3 regions of the Streptomyces chrestomyceticus JCM 4735 genome follow, and region 2 is predicted to be linked to each of the others. Evidence: predicted binding sites of a transcription regulator. Region 2 holds the regulator's gene; each other region holds the start of a gene.
The links. Region 2 encodes HrcA, which represses chaperone genes, less so after heat shock. Its sites were predicted from a motif close to TTNGCACTCNGNNNNNCNGAGTGCNAA; they were not measured.
Positions count from the first base shown of each region.

Region 1: the regulator HrcA is predicted to act here: its motif matches at 2,560-2,586, upstream of groL (chaperonin GroEL).
Region 3: the regulator HrcA is predicted to act here: its motif matches at 2,828-2,854, upstream of groES (co-chaperone GroES).

Region 1 covers NZ_BHZC01000001.1:3,920,389-3,926,055, reverse strand. The annotation lists gene thrC (threonine synthase) at 1-1,241, shown strand, start outside; gene EJG53_RS16400 (MoaD/ThiS family protein) at 1,425-1,703, shown strand; gene EJG53_RS16395 (cold-shock protein) at 2,142-2,345, shown strand; gene groL (chaperonin GroEL) at 2,773-4,395, shown strand; gene EJG53_RS16385 (SDR family NAD(P)-dependent oxidoreductase) at 4,722-5,456, shown strand; gene EJG53_RS16380 (alanine/glycine:cation symporter family protein) at 5,639-5,667, shown strand, end outside.
Region 2 covers NZ_BHZC01000001.1:6,303,132-6,308,798, reverse strand. The annotation lists gene EJG53_RS27280 (16S rRNA (uracil(1498)-N(3))-methyltransferase) at 43-786, opposite strand; gene EJG53_RS27275 (nitronate monooxygenase) at 783-1,934, opposite strand; gene dnaJ (molecular chaperone DnaJ) at 2,149-3,285, opposite strand; gene hrcA (heat-inducible transcriptional repressor HrcA) at 3,286-4,302, opposite strand; gene EJG53_RS27260 (MBL fold metallo-hydrolase) at 4,555-5,289, shown strand; gene EJG53_RS27255 (DUF3097 domain-containing protein) at 5,318-5,667, shown strand, end outside.
Region 3 covers NZ_BHZC01000001.1:5,302,293-5,307,959, reverse strand. The annotation lists gene EJG53_RS23010 (hypothetical protein) at 1-198, shown strand, start outside; gene EJG53_RS23005 (GntR family transcriptional regulator) at 195-569, shown strand; gene groL (chaperonin GroEL) at 647-2,269, opposite strand; gene groES (co-chaperone GroES) at 2,373-2,681, opposite strand; gene EJG53_RS22990 (response regulator transcription factor) at 3,589-4,269, shown strand; gene EJG53_RS22985 (sensor histidine kinase) at 4,310-5,667, shown strand, end outside.

The sequences.
Region 1 (5,667 bases), 2.4 Mb from region 2:
GTCCCGCCGTCGCGCTGTCCTGCCGCGAGTGCGGCGAGCGCTTCGACCTCGGACCGATCTTCGCCTGCGCCTCCTGCTTCGGACCGCTGGAAGTGGCGTACGACCTGCCGGCGGGCGACCCCGAGGGCCTGCGCAAGCGGATCGAGGCGGGCCCCAACAGCATCTGGCGGTACGCGCCGCTGCTGCCCGTCCCGGCCGACGTGGCGGACAAGCCCAACCTCAACCCCGGCCTGACCAAGCTGGTCAAGGCCGACAACCTGGCCCGTGAGCTGGGCGTCACCGGCGGCCTGTACGTCAAGGACGACTCCGGCAACCCGACGCACTCCTTCAAGGACCGCGTCGTCGCCATCGCCGTCGAGGCCGCCCGCGCCTTCGGCTTCACCACCCTGTCCTGCTCCTCCACCGGCAACCTCGCCGGCGCGGTGGGCGCGGCGGCGGCCCGGGCGGGCTTCCGCTCGTGCGTGTTCATCCCGCACGACCTGGAGGCGGGCAAGGTCGTCATGGCCGCGGTGTACGGCGGCGAGCTGGTCGGCATCGAGGGCACCTACGACGACGTCAACCGCTTCTGCTCGGAGCTGATCGGCGACCCGCTCGGCGAGGGCTGGGGCTTCGTCAACGTGAACCTGCGCCCGTACTACGGCGAGGGCTCCAAGACCCTCGCGTACGAGATCTGCGAGCAGCTCGGCTGGCGGCTGCCGGACCAGATCGTCATCCCGATCGCCTCCGGCTCCCAGCTCACGAAGATCGACAAGGGGCTGAAGGAGCTGATCGCGCTCGGCCTGGTCGAGGAGAAGCCGTACAAGATCTTCGGCGCCCAGGCCGAGGGCTGCTCGCCGGTCTCGACCGCCTTCAAGGCAGGTCACGACGTCGTACGGCCGCAGAAGCCGGACACCATCGCCAAGTCGCTGGCCATCGGCAACCCGGCCGACGGCCCGTACGTGCTCGACATCGCCCGGCGCACCGGCGGCGCGGTGGAGGACGTGAACGACGCGCAGGTGGTCGACGCGATCAAGCTGCTGGCCCGTACGGAGGGCATCTTCGCCGAGACGGCCGGCGGGGTGACCGTGGGCGTCACGAAGAAGCTGATCGAGGACGGGCTGCTCGACCCGGCGCTGACCACCGTCGTGCTCAACACCGGCGACGGGCTCAAGACGCTGGACGCCGTGGCGCCGACCACCGGGCCCACGGCCACCATCCGCCCGAGCCTGGACGCGTTCCGCGCGGCCGGCCTGGCGGGCTGACCGCCGCGCGCGGCCGTACACACCCGTACGCGGTCGCGCGCACCCGTACGCGTCGGTACACACCGGTACGCGTCCCGTACACCACGGCACGCGCCGGCGTACCCCGTCCGCGCCCGCGGTCATCGGTACGCCCGCGCCCGCCGCCCCTACGCACTCCTCCCGCGAGCTGGAAGGCAGCACACCATGAGCGTCAACGTCCGCATCCCGACCATCCTGCGCACCTACACCGGCGGCCAGGCCGAGGTCCCCGCCGAGGGGGCGACCCTCTCCGAGGTCATCCAGAACCTGGAGCAGAACCACGCCGGCATCGCGGCCCGCGTCCTGGACGACACCGGCAAGCTGCGGCGCTTCGTGAACGTCTACGTCAACGACGACGACGTGCGCTTCGAGCAGGGCCTGGCGACGCCGACGCCGGACGGCGCCGGCGTATCGATCATCCCGGCGGTGGCCGGCGGCTGCTGAGGCGGTCGCCCGGACGCCGTAACGATCTTTTTCGGCCCTTCCCCGGCCGAACGGCTGGAATCGCCCCGTCCGCCACGAAGCGGACGGGGCGATTCCATGTTGTTAAAGGCGATACAGTTGAGGTGATTCCTCGTCCAGCGCGTGCCGAACGCATATGAGTGCCCGGCAAGTTGTGCGCGAAGTGTGGACATGATTTGTCGCGTTGGTGAGCTTTGCCCGGCCCGACTTGCCCTGCCGTATGGGCTTTTCTTCGCATATTTGCGATTGTTCCCGAGAAGAATTCTCGTCCGACTGACCTGTTGCGCTGGGCAGTTGGACAGATACATTCAGCGGCGGTCGACGCGTTCCGGCGCACACCCCCTCCTGTCGGGGGGTGAGGTCTGACCCGGGTCCGCGGAGTGCGGTCCTGTGCAAGGGCCAGTAATAGGGGAGTTAGGCATGGCTCAGGGCACCGTCAAGTGGTTCAACGCGGAGAAGGGGTACGGCTTCATCGCGGTCGACGGTGGTGCGGATGTATTCGTCCACTACAGCGCGATCCAGATGGACGGTTACCGCACCCTTGAGGAGGGTCAGCGGGTCGAGTTCGAGATCTCGCAGGGCCAGAAAGGGCCGCAGGCGGACATGGTCCGCGTGGCCGGCTGAAGCGCCGACCGACTGCTGCGTACGAGGGTCCGCGTCCCCTGTGGGGGGCGCGGGCCTTCTGTGTTTGGGTGGGTAGGGGGGTGCTGCGGGGGGCGCAGGTCATCCGGGCCGCACCCGGTTTGACACCCGCCCCCCATGGGGATGGCTCCCGCCAAGCCGCTTGCGCCCTCCCGTCGCCCGGCCGCCACCCCCATACGAGGCTTCTGCGAAGCCGCTTGCACTCTAGGGGGTCGAGTGCTAATCATTGCGTTAGCACTCTACGAGTGAGAGTGACAGCTAAGGACCGACTCGGTGAGGTCCGCGGGCAGGTGGGGCAAGGAACCACAAGCTCGCAGACCGTCCGTCGCGGGCGCCAGCGCGGTCCGGAGTATCCACCCTCCCCCAGACGCAGTCCGGGGGGACCCCCAGTCCGGGAGGACCACTTCACATGGCCAAGATCATCGCGTTCGACGAGGAGGCACGGCGCGGTCTCGAGCGCGGGATGAACCAGCTCGCCGACGCCGTCAAGGTCACCCTTGGCCCCAAGGGCCGCAACGTCGTCCTCGAGAAGAAGTGGGGCGCCCCCACGATCACCAACGATGGTGTGTCCATCGCCAAGGAGATCGAGCTCGAGGACCCGTACGAGAAGATCGGCGCCGAGCTGGTCAAGGAGGTCGCGAAGAAGACGGACGACGTCGCCGGTGACGGCACGACGACCGCGACCGTCCTGGCCCAGGCCCTGGTCCGCGAGGGGCTGCGCAACGTGGCCGCCGGCGCCAACCCGATGGCCCTGAAGCGCGGCATCGAGCGCGCCGTCGAGGCTGTCTCCGCCGCCCTGCTGGAGCAGGCCAAGGACGTGGAGACCAAGGAGCAGATCGCTTCGACCGCCTCCATCTCCGCCGCCGACACCCAGATCGGCGAGCTGATCGCCGAGGCCATGGACAAGGTCGGCAAGGAAGGCGTCATCACCGTCGAGGAGTCCCAGACCTTCGGTCTGGAGCTGGAGCTCACCGAGGGTATGCGCTTCGACAAGGGCTACATCTCGGCGTACTTCGCCACCGACATGGAGCGTATGGAGGCGTCGCTCGACGACCCGTACATCCTCATCGTCAACTCGAAGATCTCCAACGTGAAGGACCTCCTTCCGCTGCTGGAGAAGGTCATGCAGTCGGGCAAGCCGCTGCTGATCATCGCCGAGGACGTCGAGGGTGAGGCCCTGTCGACCCTGGTCGTCAACAAGATCCGCGGCACCTTCAAGTCCGTCGCCGTCAAGGCCCCGGGCTTCGGCGACCGCCGCAAGGCCATGCTCGGCGACATCGCCATCCTCACCGGTGGCACGGTCATCTCCGAGGAGGTCGGCCTCAAGCTGGAGAACGCCGGTCTCGACCTGCTGGGCCGCGCCCGCAAGGTCGTCATCACCAAGGACGAGACCACCATCGTCGACGGTGCCGGTGACAGCGAGCAGGTCCAGGGCCGCGTCAACCAGATCCGCGCCGAGATCGAGAACAGCGACTCGGACTACGACCGCGAGAAGCTCCAGGAGCGTCTGGCGAAGCTGGCCGGCGGCGTGGCCGTCATCAAGGCCGGTGCCGCCACCGAGGTCGAGCTCAAGGAGCGCAAGCACCGCATCGAGGACGCCGTGCGCAACGCGAAGGCGGCCGTCGAGGAGGGCATCGTCGCCGGCGGTGGCGTCGCCCTGCTGCAGGCCTCCTCGGTCTTCGAGAAGCTGGAGCTGGAGGGTGACGAGGCCACCGGTGCCGCCGCTGTGAAGCTGGCCCTGGAGGCCCCGCTGAAGCAGATCTCCGTCAACGGCGGCCTCGAGGGCGGCGTTGTCGTGGAGAAGGTGCGCAACCTGGCCGTCGGCCACGGTCTGAACGCCGCGACCGGCGAGTACGTCGACATGATCGCCGAGGGCATCATCGACCCCGCCAAGGTCACCCGCTCCGCGCTGCAGAACGCCGCGTCGATCGCCGCGCTGTTCCTGACCACCGAGGCCGTCATCGCCGACAAGCCGGAGAAGGCCGCCGCGGCCGCTCCGGGCGGCATGCCGGGCGGTGACATGGACTTCTGATCCTCCCGGATCAACTGTCCTCAAGTCGCTGGGGCGGCACTCCTCCTCCCGGGGGGTGCCGCCCCAGCGGCGTTCCGGCACCTTTCGGGCGTGCGGCCTGCCGTACGGCGCGGCGTGCCGCTCCGTACGGTGGTCCAGGTGTGCCGTTCCGCACGGCGGTCCTTGCACTGCCCCCGGCCCGGCGGGGCACGATCACCCCATGACGACTCGAAACGGACAGGCTGCCCGACCGGACCGGTTCCCCGCGGACACCGTCGCCCTGATCACCGGCGGCAGCAGCGGAGTGGGCCTGGCGGCCGCGGCGGCTGCTCGCGGACGGCGCGCGGGTGGTGGTGTGCGGCCGCGACGAGCGCCGCCTGGACACCGCCGTGGCGCACCTGAGGGAGCGGGCGCAGGACGCGGTGACGGGCGGCGAAGCGGCCGTTGCGGATGCGACGGGGACGGGCCCGGGAGCGGCCGGTGACGCGGCGGACCGGGTGTTCGGCGTACGGGCCGACACGGCCTCCGTCGCCGACCTGGACGCCGCGGTCGAGGCGGTACGCGACCGCTTCGGGCACCTCGACATCATCTTCGCCAACGCGGGCCGGTACGCCGCCGCTCCCTTCGAGGAGATCACCGAGGCCGACTTCGACCAGGCGGTCGGCGTGAACTTCAAGGGCGTGTTCTTCACCGTCCAGCGGGCCCTTCCGCTGCTGCGCGACGGCGGTGCGGTGGTCATCAACGCCTCGTCGCTCGTGCAACGCGGACAGGCGGACGCCACCCTGCACTCCGCGACCAAGGCCGCCGCGCTCAACCTCGCCCGGACGCTCGCGGCGGCGCTCGCCGGGCGCCGTGTCCGCGTCAATTCGGTGAGCCCCGGCTACGTCGAGACGCCGATGTTCGCGGGCTCGGAGATCGATGTGGCGGAGGCGGAGAAGCTGAAGGCGCAGACGGCGGCGGGCAGGTTCGCGCGGCCCGAGGAGATCGCCGACGCGGTGGCCTTCCTGGCGTCCGGCGAGGCGTCGTACGTCAACGGGCAGGACCTGGTGGTGGACGGCGGGCTGCACGGCTGCGCCATGTGAGGGCTGTGGGGGACCGGGGCGCCCATCAGGGCGTTCCGTCGTTATGTCGCTTCTGTGAGATTCAGCATGCAAGGCGACGGTGGTCCTGGTATGGGCATGGCGGCCATACTTTCGGGAGCCTCACCGGAAGGTGATCTTCCGCGATGGCCGTCCCCGTACCCGGACGCCCCGCAAGGACGCCCATGAGCACGCTCGATTCGCTGATCGTCGC
Region 2 (5,667 bases):
GCGTCCTTGTCGCGCCGCCCCGGCCGGGCGTCCGTCGCGCCGTCAGCTCCAGCGGCCGGTACGGCCCAGCAGCAGCGCGGTGGCCGCCGTACCCGCCGTGGACGTCCGCAGGACGCTCCACCCGAGCCGGTACGCCTTGGCGCCCGCCTCCTCGAAGGCCGCCAACTCCTCGGGCGACACGCCCCCTTCGGGGCCGACCACGAGCACGATCCGGCCGCTGGACGGCAGTTCGGCGGCGGCCAGCGGGGCGCTGCCCGCGTCGCGGTCCTCGTGCAGTACGGCGGCGAAGTCCGCCTCCGCGAGGAGCGCCGCGACCTGCTTGGTCGACATCAGGTCGGCGACCTCGGGAAAGCGCAGCCGGCGCGCCTGCTTGCCCGCCTCCCGGGCGGTGTTGCGCCACTTGGCCAGGGACTTCGCGGCCCGCTCGCCCTTCCACTGCGTGATGCACCGGGACGCGGCCCACGGGACGACGGCGTCCACGCCGGTCTCCGTCATGGTCTCCACGGCCAGTTCGCCGCGGTCGCCCTTGGGGAGGGCCTGGACGACGGTGATGCGCGGCACCGGCTCCGGCTCGGTCTGCGTACCGGTCACCTCGACGACGAGCCGGTCCTTGCCCTCGGCGGCCCGCACCACGCCCACCGCGCCGCTGCCGTTGCCGTCCGTCAGCACCACGGGTTCGCCCGCGCGCAGCCGCCGTACGGAGACCGCGTGCCGCCCCTCGGGCCCGTCCAGCACGGTCTCCCCCGTGCCCGGGACACTGTCGACGAGAAACACCGGCGCCGTCACAGCGCACCTCCCAGCTCGCCCGGGAGCCCCGGACCGGCCTGATAGCTCTCCGGCGCGGCGGAGTCGCGCACGTCCTCCCGGACCGATCCGGCGCGTGCCGCCTCCAGTTCGGCCACCAGCACCTCGACCAACTGACCGGCCGGAAGCTGCCGCGCCATCCGGTGCCCCTGGCCCGCCCACAGCGCCATGCCCTGCGCGTCGCCGGTCTTGGCGGCGGCCTTGCGCAGGCCCGAGGTGAGGTGGTGCACGGCCGGGTAGGCGGCCGGGGCGTACGGGCCGTGCTCACGCAGGAAGCGGTTCACCAGGCTGCGGGCCGGGCGTCCGGAGAAGGCCCTGGTCAGCTCGGTACGCGTGAACAGGGGGTTGGTCATCGCCTGCTTGTGCAGCGGATTCGCGCCGGACTCCGGGGTGACCAGGAACGCCGTGCCGAGCTGCGCCATCGACGCGCCCGCCGCCAGCACCGCGGCGATCTGCGAACCACGCATCAGACCGCCCGCCGCGACGATCGGTATCTGCACGGCCTCCCGCACCTGCCCGATCAGCGACAGCAGTCCGACCCCGGCACCGGTGCCGTCGGCCTGCGGGTCGTCGCGGTGGGTGCCCTGGTGGCCGCCGGCCTCTATGCCCTGGACGCAGACCGCGTCGGCGCCGGCCCACTGCGCGGCCTGTGCCTCGGCGGCCGTGGTGGCGGTGACGATCGTGAACGTACCGACTTTGGCGAATCCGTCGAGAACGGCGCGCGACGGGCACCCGAAGTGGAAGGAGACGACCGGCACCGGGTCCTCGCGCAGGATGGCGAGCTTCGCCTCGTACCCGTCGTCGACACCCTCGTACGGGTCGATGTCGTCCAGCGGCGTCTCGTACCAGGCCGACTCGCCCGCGAGCTGCTCACGGTAGACCTCGACGGCCGCGTTGTCGGCGAGCGCGGGCTGCGGCATGAAGAGGTTGACGCCGAAGGGGCGGTCGGTGAGCCCGCGCAGTTGTTTGATCTCCTGATACATGCCGTCCGCGGTCTTGTACCCGGCGGCCAGGAAGCCGAGTCCGCCGGCGCCGCTGACGGCGGCGGCCAGCTCCGGGCGGGCGACGCCGCCTGCCATGGGGGCCTGCGCGATCGGATGACGGCAGAGATCGGTCAGCGCTGTGGGCATGACCACATCGTGTCACGCCGCACGCGGGGTCCCGAACCGGGCCCGGACCCACCAAGATCAAACAGGTCCGGCGATCAGGGCAGTTCGGGCGGGAACGGCGAACGGCGGCCGGGCCGAGAAGCCCGGCCGCCGCCGTGTGCCGTAACGGGGGGTCACCGCCCGGTGCCGTGCCCATCCGGGGGACAACCCCCGGACCCCCGGCAGGACGGAATGCCTACCGCCCGTTGAAAGCGTCCTTCAACCGCGAGAACAACCCCTGCTGCCCCGGCTGGAACTGCCCCGTCGGGCGCTCCTCCCCGCGCAGCTTGGCGAGCCGCCGCAGCAGCTCCTCCTGCTCCGCGTCCAGCTTCGACGGCGTGATGACCTCGACGTGCACGATGAGGTCGCCGCGCCCGTTGCCCCGCAGGTGGGTGACGCCGCGGCCGTGCAGCGGGATCGACTGGCCGGACTGGGTGCCGGGCCGGATGTCGATCTCCTCCATGCCGTCCAGCGTCTCCAGCGGGCACTTGGTGCCCAGCGCCGCCGCCGTCATCGGGATGGTGACCGTGCAGTGCAGGTCGTCGCCGCGCCGCTGGAACGTCGGGTGCGCCAGTTCGTGGATCTCCACGTACAGGTCGCCGGCCGGGCCGCCGCCGGGGCCGACCTCGCCCTCGCCCGCGAGCTGGATACGGGTGCCGTTGTCCACACCGGCCGGGATCTTGACCGTGAGCGTACGGCGCGAGCGGATGCGGCCGTCGCCGGCGCACTCCGGGCACGGGGTCGGCACGACGGTGCCGAAGCCCTGGCACTGCGGGCACGGCCGCGAGGTCATGACCTGGCCCAGGAAGGACCGGGTGACCTGCGAGACCTCACCGCGGCCGCGGCACATGTCACAGGTCTGCGCCGAGGTGCCGGGCGCCGCGCCCTCACCCGAACAGGTCGTACAGACGACGGCGGTGTCCACCTGGATGTCCTTGGTGGTCCCGAAGGCCGCCTCGTCCAGTTCGACGTCCAGCCGGATCATGGCGTCCTGGCCGCGCCGCGTGCGGGACCGGGGTCCGCGCTGCGACGCGGTGCCGAAGAACGCGTCCATGATGTCGGAGAAGTTGCCGAAGCCCGCGCCGAAGCCGCCGGCCCCGCCACCGCCACCCGCCTGCGAGAGGGGGTCGCCGCCGAGGTCGTAGACCTGCTTCTTCTGCGGGTCCGAGAGCACCTCGTAAGCGGCGTTGATCTCCTTGAACCGCTCCTGGGTCTTCGGATCCGGGTTCACATCCGGGTGCAGCTCGCGGGCCAGCCGCCGGAAAGCCTTCTTGATCTCGTCCTGCGAGGCATCGCGTCGTACGCCCAGGACCGCGTAATAGTCCGTGGCCACTTACGACTCCGCGAGGATCTGTCCGACGTAACGTGCCACTGCGCGTACCGCTCCCATCGTTCCGGGGTAGTCCATGCGGGTCGGTCCGACCACGCCGAGTTTGGCGACTGCCTCGTCGCCCGAACCGTAGCCGACCGCGACGACCGATGTGGACGTCAGGCCCTCATGGGCATTCTCATGCCCGATGCGTACGGTCATGCCGGAGTCCTTGGCCTCCCCCAGCAGTTTGAGGAGCACCACCTGCTCCTCCAGGGCCTCCAGCACCGGCCGGATGGTCAGTGGGAAATCGTGCCCGAAGCGCGTGAGATTGGCGGTGCCGCCGATCATCAGCCGCTCCTCGGTCTCCTCCACCAGAGTCTCCAGCAACACCGACAGCACTGTCGAGACCGTGCCCCGGTCCTCCTGCTCGAAGGACTCCGGGAGATCCTGCACGAGCTGCGGCACGTCCGTGAACCGCCGCCCCACCACGCGGCTGTTCAACCGCGCCCGCAGGTCCGCCAAGGAGGTCTCGCCGAACGGCGCCGGGCAGTCCACCATGCGCTGCTCGACCCGGCCGGTGTCCGTGATCAGCACCAGCATCAGCCGGGCCGGCGCCAGCGACAGCAGCTCCACGTGCCGCACCGTGGACCGGGTCAGCGACGGGTACTGCACGACGGCGACCTGCCGCGTGAGCTGCGCCAGCAGCCGTACCGTACGGCCCACGACGTCGTCCAGGTCGACGGCGCCGTCCAGGAAGTTCTGGATGGCGCGCCGCTCGGGGCTGGAGAGCGGCTTGACGCCGGCCAGCTTGTCGACGAAGAGGCGGTAGCCCTTGTCCGTCGGGATGCGCCCCGCGCTCGTGTGCGGCTGGGCGATGAAGCCCTCGTCCTCCAGCGCGGCCATGTCGTTGCGGACCGTGGCGGGAGAGACACCGAGCTGGTGCCGCTGGGTCAGCGCCTTGGAGCCGACCGGCTCCTCGGTCCCGACATAGTCCTGGACGATGGCGCGCAGCACTTCGAGTCTGCGTTCACTGAGCATCGCGCACACCTCCAGTCCGGCCGTGTCACCGGCGCGCGGCCGGGTTCTTCCGGGTCGTCTTCCCTGGCACTCATCAGGTCCGAGTGCCAGACCCTGACCAAGTGTACGGCCGGGTCGCACGGGCAGGGCAAGGGCGGCGGTACCGGAGTCGTGCTCCGGACTCCCGCGAAACGCGTACCGCGGGCGGCGGCGGGCACCCGGAACCCCCCGGTCCGGCGGGCAACGCTATCGCGATACGGCTAGCGTCTCGGTATGCGTACGACTTGGGAAGAGGCCGGGTGGGAACGGCTCGGCGCGGGCGTCGGGCGGCGCCGGATGCCCGGCTGGGACGAGACGGTGGGCGCCGTCGTCGGCTCGTCCGGTGTGCTGATCGTGGACACCGGCGCGACGATCCGGGACGGCGCCGAGCTGCGCCGTCAACTTCGCGACATCACAGGGCAGAACGTGACATATGTCGCGCTGACCCATCCCCACTTCGACCACGTCCTGGGCGCCGCGGCCTTCGCGGGCGTCCAGGTCTTCGGCGCGGCCGGGCTCGACGAGTTCCTGCCGCGCGCCCTGGACGACCTGCGGCGCGACGCGGTGTCGCACGGCGTGGACCCGGACGCCGCCGCGGAGGCCGCCGACCTGCTCGTGCGCCCGCACCACCTGGTCTCCGGCGAACGCACCGTCGACCTCGGCGACCGGCAGGTCCTGCTCGCCAACGTCGGCCCCGGCCACACCGCGCACGACCTGGTCGTCCTGGTACCCGGCACGCACGGCTCGCCCGAGGTCGTCTTCTGCGGCGACCTGGTCGAGGAGTCCGGCGAACCCCAGGCCGGACCGGACGCGATCCCCGGCCGGTGGCCCGCCGCCCTGGACCGGCTGCTGGCCCTCGGCGGCGAGGACGCGGTGTACGTACCCGGGCACGGAGCTGTCGTGGATGCCCGATTCGTCCGTGAGCAACGCGACGCGCTGAGCCGCCGCTTCGGCGTGTCGCGGCACTGACCGGCCATCCCTTCTTATCGTCTGTCCAATGCGCAGCAGAGAGTACGGCCCGGACCTCACCCCGCCGTGGAAGAAGCAGCAGCCGGCCCCCGAGGTCGAGGCCGAGCCGGACCTCGTCGTGGAAGAAGCCGTCACCGGGTTCTGCGGCGCGGTCGTCCGCTGCGAGAAGACCGCCGAGGGCCCGACCGTCACCCTGGAGGACCGCTTCGGCAAACACCGGGTCTTCCCGATGGTCCCGCGCGGCTTCCTCCTGGACGGCAAGCCCGTCACCCTCGTACGCCCCTCTTCCCGCGCCGCCGCACGCGGACCGGCCCGTACGGCCTCCGGCTCCCTGGCCGTCCCCGGCGCCCGCGCACGGGTCGCCCGCGCCGGGCGCAT
Region 3 (5,667 bases), 1.0 Mb from region 2:
GTCGAGGACGCCCGGGACGTCGCCACTCCCGGTGTGGTGTGGTGCCTGCCGACCGTGTCGGTGTTCGGTGCCGGGCTCGGCTGGTGGACCGCCGCCTGGCTTGGCTTCGTCCTCCTGAGCGTCATCGTGCTCGCCCTGATCACCGCGCGGACCGCACGGAGCTCCACGGTGGCGCGGAACGTCATGAGCGTCCGGTGAGACCCGTGATCGTCATCGACCCGGCCTCCCCCGTCCCGCCGTTCGAGCAGCTCCGCGCCCAGCTTGCCCGGCAGATCCAGGACCGCACACTGGCCGTGGGCACCCGGCTGCCGGCCATCCGCCGCCTGGCCGCGGACCTCGGCCTGGCCGCCAACACCGTCGGCCGGGCCTACCGGGAGCTGGAGGAGGCCGGGCTGATCGAGACCCGGGGAGCGGCCGGCTCGTACGTGTCCGCGGCCGGCGAGAAGGGACGCGAACGGGCACGCCGCGCCGCCGCCGAGTACGCCGCCGTCATCGCCCGCGCCGGCATCGGCACCGACGAGGCCCTCCGCATCGTCCGAGCGGCGCTGGCCGACGGCACCGCCGGATGACGGCGGGGACTCCCGTCAACGGGACGAGGCCCGGACCCCTCGAAAGGGGACCGGGCCTCGAACGGCGATGAGCTGCCTCAGTGGGCGTGGCCGTGGCCGTGACCGGCCTCGGGCTCCTCCTCGGCCGGCTTCTCGACGACCAGGGTCTCGGTCGTGAGCAGCAGCGAGGCGATCGACGCGGCGTTCTCCAGCGCCGAGCGGGTGACCTTGACCGGGTCGATGACGCCGGCCTTCACCAGGTCGCCGTACTCGCCGGTCGCGGCGTTGAAGCCCTGGTTCTTGTCCAGCTCCGCCACCTTCGAGGTGATGACGTAGCCCTCCAGGCCGGCGTTCTCGGCGATCCAGCGCAGCGGCTCGACGGCGGCGCGGCGGACCACGGCGACACCGGTGGCCTCGTCGCCCTCCTTGCCGAGGGAGCCCTCCAGCACCTTGGCGGCGTGCACCAGGGCGGAGCCACCACCGGAGACGATGCCCTCCTCGACCGCGGCGCGGGTCGCGGAGATGGCGTCCTCCAGACGGTGCTTCTTCTCCTTGAGCTCGACCTCGGTGGCCGCACCCACGCGGATCACGCAGACGCCGCCGGCCAGCTTCGCCAGACGCTCCTGGAGCTTCTCGCGGTCCCAGTCCGAGTCGGTCGACTCGATCTCGGCCTTGATCTGGTTGACGCGGCCCTCGACGTCGGCGGAGTTGCCGCCACCGTCCACGATGGTCGTGTCGTCCTTGGTGACGGTCACGCGGCGGGCGGTGCCCAGCACGTCCAGGCCGGCCTGGTCGAGCTTGAGGCCGACCTCCTCGGCGATGACGGTCGCGCCGGTCAGGGCGGCCATGTCGCCGAGCATCGCCTTGCGGCGGTCGCCGAAGCCGGGCGCCTTGACGGCGACGGCGTTGAAGGTGCCGCGGATCTTGTTGACGACCAGGGTCGACAGGGCCTCGCCCTCGACGTCCTCGGCGATGATCAGCAGCGGCTTGGAGGAGCCGGCCTGGATGACCTTCTCCAGCAGCGGCAGCAGGTCCTGGATCGAGGCGATCTTGCCCTGGTGGATCAGGATGTACGGGTCCTCCAGGACCGCTTCCATCCGCTCCTGGTCGGTGACCATGTACGGCGAGAGGTAGCCCTTGTCGAAGGCCATGCCCTCGGTGAAGTCCAGCTCCAGGCCGAAGGTGTTGGACTCCTCGACGGTGATGACACCGTCCTTGCCGACCTTGTCCATCGCCTCGGCGATCAGCTCGCCGACCTGCTTGTCCTGCGCGGACAGACCGGCGACGGCCGCGATGTCGGACTTCTCGTCGATCGGGCGGGCGGTCGCGAGGAGGTCCTCGGACACGGCCTTGACCGCGGCGTCGATGCCCTTCTTCAGGGCGGCCGGGGAAGCGCCCGCGGCGACGTTGCGCAGACCCTCACGGACCAGCGCCTGCGCCAGCACGGTGGCGGTGGTGGTGCCGTCACCCGCGATGTCGTTGGTCTTGGTCGCCACCTCCTTCACGAGCTGCGCGCCGAGGTTCTCGTACGGGTCGTCGACCTCGACCTCACGGGCGATGGTCACGCCGTCGTTGGTGATGGTCGGGGCGCCGAACTTCTTGTCGATGACGACGTTGCGGCCCTTGGGGCCGATCGTCACCTTCACGGTGTCGGCAAGCTTGTTGACGCCGCGCTCAAGGGCGCGACGGGCGTCCTCGTCGAACTTCAGGATCTTCGCCATGAGTTACGTGTCCTTAGTCGTTCTCTGCAACGAACTGCGCCCCGGGAAACCGGTTGTTTAGACGCGGGAACCAGGGGCGCAGATCAAGGCAATCTTCGGTGAATTACTTCTCGATGATCGCGAGCACGTCGCGCGCCGAGAGGACGAGGTACTCGTCGCCGTTGTACTTCACCTCGGTGCCGCCGTACTTGCTGTAGAGAACGACGTCACCCACCTGGACGTCGAGCGGCAGGCGCTCGCCGTTCTCGAAGCGGCCCGGACCCACGGCGAGGACGGCGCCCTCCTGGGGCTTCTCCTTCGCGGTGTCGGGAATGACCAGGCCCGAAGCCGTGGTCTGCTCGGCGTCGAGCGGCTGGACCACGATGCGGTCCTCGAGCGGCTTGATGGCAACCTTGGAGCTGGCGGTCGTCACGATCCGACCTCCCCCTTCGGAGATCTCACGGGGTTAACTGTCTGAGGTGGCGACCAGGAGGATCCGTCGTCGCGGGTGCCGGACCTGCCCGTCGCTGTGTTTGGCACTCCCCGGTGGAGAGTGCCAGAGCCGAGACTATGACGCGGTTAGCACTCGGTCAAGCGGAGTGCCAATGCGCCTGCGGCGCGTCTTTCCGGGGGTGGGTGGTTCTGGGGCTCCTTGCCCAGGTGGGGGGCTTGGCAATCCTGGTCTGCACTGCGTGCTGCTTTGCGCTTCGCGCGGGGGTGTGTGGGGTTGACGTTCGGCTCGCATGGGGTGCGTTGTGGGGCGGGGGCGCGCAGGGGGCCAACTCCTCGGCACCGTGCACCGCGACGTGACTTTTTTTCGGTGACGCAGACACCCGGCTGCCTGCGGGGATGGCCCCCTACACGCCCCCTCCGGCCGGTTTGGCGAGCCGAGGTCGGTGGGGGGAAGTTTTCGATGACACAGGAGGGCGCCTTACGTGGGGGTGAGGCTCACGGGGAGGTGGCGGGACGGCAGGCCACTCCCCGGCGATGCAACGCGCACACCAGGCCGGCTCACGCCGACGCGGCTTCGCCGCGCCACCGGGCGCTGACGCGCCAGGGTGCCTCGGCTTGTGAGAAGCCCAGCCCAATCGCACCGATAGCCGCTCGACGGCCAGGGCTCGGGTCCCGCAGGGGTCTCCCCGCAGGCAGCCGGGCCTCTGCGTTGCCTAATCAAGGTACGTTGCGGTCCACGGTGCCGAGGAGTGACCCCGGAGGGACCCCGAGCCCCCCACCACCGGACCCATCGCGCAAGACGCGCACCCCCACCGGGGCTCATCGCGCCCGACGCGCACCCACCAGCTCCTCCCCCAGGAATACACCTGAACCATGACAATGAGTCCATGCACATACTGGTCGTGGAGGACGAAGAGGGGCTCGCCGACTCCTTGCGGCGGGGGCTGGCTGCTGAGGGGCACTGGGTGGATGTGGCCCGGGACGGGCATCGGGGGCTGGAGCTGGCGTTGGCGGGGGCCTATGACGCGATCGTGCTGGATGTGATGCTGCCGGGGCCCAGTGGGTACGAGATCTGTGGGCGGCTGCGGCGCCGCGACGACTGGACGCCGGTGCTGATGCTGACCGCCAAGGACGGCGAGTACGACGTGGCCGAGGGGCTGGACGCGGGCGCCGACGATTACCTGACGAAACCGTTCTCGTTCGTCGTGCTGCTCGCCCGGTTGCGTGCGCTCACCCGGCGTGGGCGGGCTGCCGAGCGTCCGCGCACCTTGCAGAGTGGTGATCTCACGCTGGATGCCGAGGCCCGGCGTTGTCGTCGAGGTGACACCGAGATCGAGCTGACCGCGCGGGAACTGGGCGTGCTGCGCTGTCTCATGGCGGGCGAGGGGCAGGCGGTCGCCAAGCGGGACATCCTCGACGAGGTGTGGGACTCGCCGGCCGACGTGGATCCCAACATCGTCGAGGTGTACGTCTCGTCGTTGCGCAAGAAGGTGGACGTGCCGTTCGGACGCCATTCCATCCGTACCGTGCACGGGACGGGGTACCGGATGGCGCCCGATGACGGCTGAAAACCGCCGTCGGGTCCGGTTCCGGACCAGGCCCGCGTCCATGCGCGGCCGCACCGCCGCGGCCGCGGCGCTCGCGATGGGTCTCGTGCTGGCCGTGGGGGGTGGTTGGCTGTACGCGTTGTTGCGGGCGAACCTTCTGGACAACACCACCAGTCGTACGGAAGTGGCCGCCCGTAAGGTCGCCGCGCAGGCGGACACGGGTGCCCTGCCGGACGTGCTGCCTTCGCCCGCCGACGGTGTGGATCTGGTGCTGGTTCTGGACGCGACGGGCCGGGTCGTCGCCACCAGTCTCCGTACCGCTGATCCGCTCGCCGCCGAACTGCGGGGCTTGCGTCCCTCCCCGGGGCAGGACTCCGCCGACCGCGTGCTGACCGGCTCCCCCGCCGCGGCGGCCGGCGGTGCGCGCGCGGACGTGGTGGTCGTCCGGGCGTCGCCGCCCGGCGGCAGCGGGCAGGAGCGGTACGTGTACGCCGTGACCGTGCTCTCGGACGTGGACGACGCGACCCACGCCATCGGCGTGGCCCTGCTGGCCAGCGCCCCGCCGCTGATCGCGCTGGCCGCCGCCATCGCGTGGGCGGTGACGGGGCTGGCGCTGCGTCCGGTCACGGCCATCAGGACCGAGCTGGCCGCCGTCAGCGAGAGCGAGCTGGACCGGCGGGTGCCGGATCCGGCGGGCGGTGACGAGATCGCGCTGATGGCCCGTACGGTCAATGCCACCCTGGACCGGCTGGAGCAGGCCGTCACCCGGCAGCGCCAGTTCGTCGCGGACGCGTCGCACGAGTTGCGCAATCCGATCGCGGCGGTGCGGTCCCGGCTGGAGGTGGCGCTCGCGGGCAGGGGTGGCGGCTGTGGCGGCGAGCATGAGGAGTCCGTACGCGCGGCGCTGCGGGACACCGAGCGGCTGCAGCGGATCGCCGCTGACCTGCTGCTTCTCGCCCGGCTCGACGCGCATGCCCCGCGTGGCGCGGAGCCGGTGGATCTGGCGCTGCTGGCGGCGGAGGAGGCCGCGCGCCGTCCGGGCGGCGGTGGGCCGCGGCTGGTCGTCGAGGCCGGTGAGCCCGTTCCGGTGCGGGGTGATCCGGCGCAACTGGAGCGTCTGCTGACCAATCTGGTCGACAACGCGCTGCGGTATGCGGCGTCCGAGGTGCGGCTTGTGGCGTGGGGGGATCCGGGGGCGGGGCAGGCCGTGCTGGAAGTGGTGGATGACGGGCCTGGGGTTCCGGAGGCGGACCGGGGGAAGGTTTTCGAGCGGTTCGCCCGGCTCGACGCGGCGCGTGGCCGGGAGACCGGCGGTACGGGGCTGGGGCTGGCCATCGCCCGGGGGATCGCCCGCGCGCACGGCGGGGAGCTGACCGTGCGGGGGCGGGAGGACGGGCGGGCCGGTGCGCGGTTTGTGGT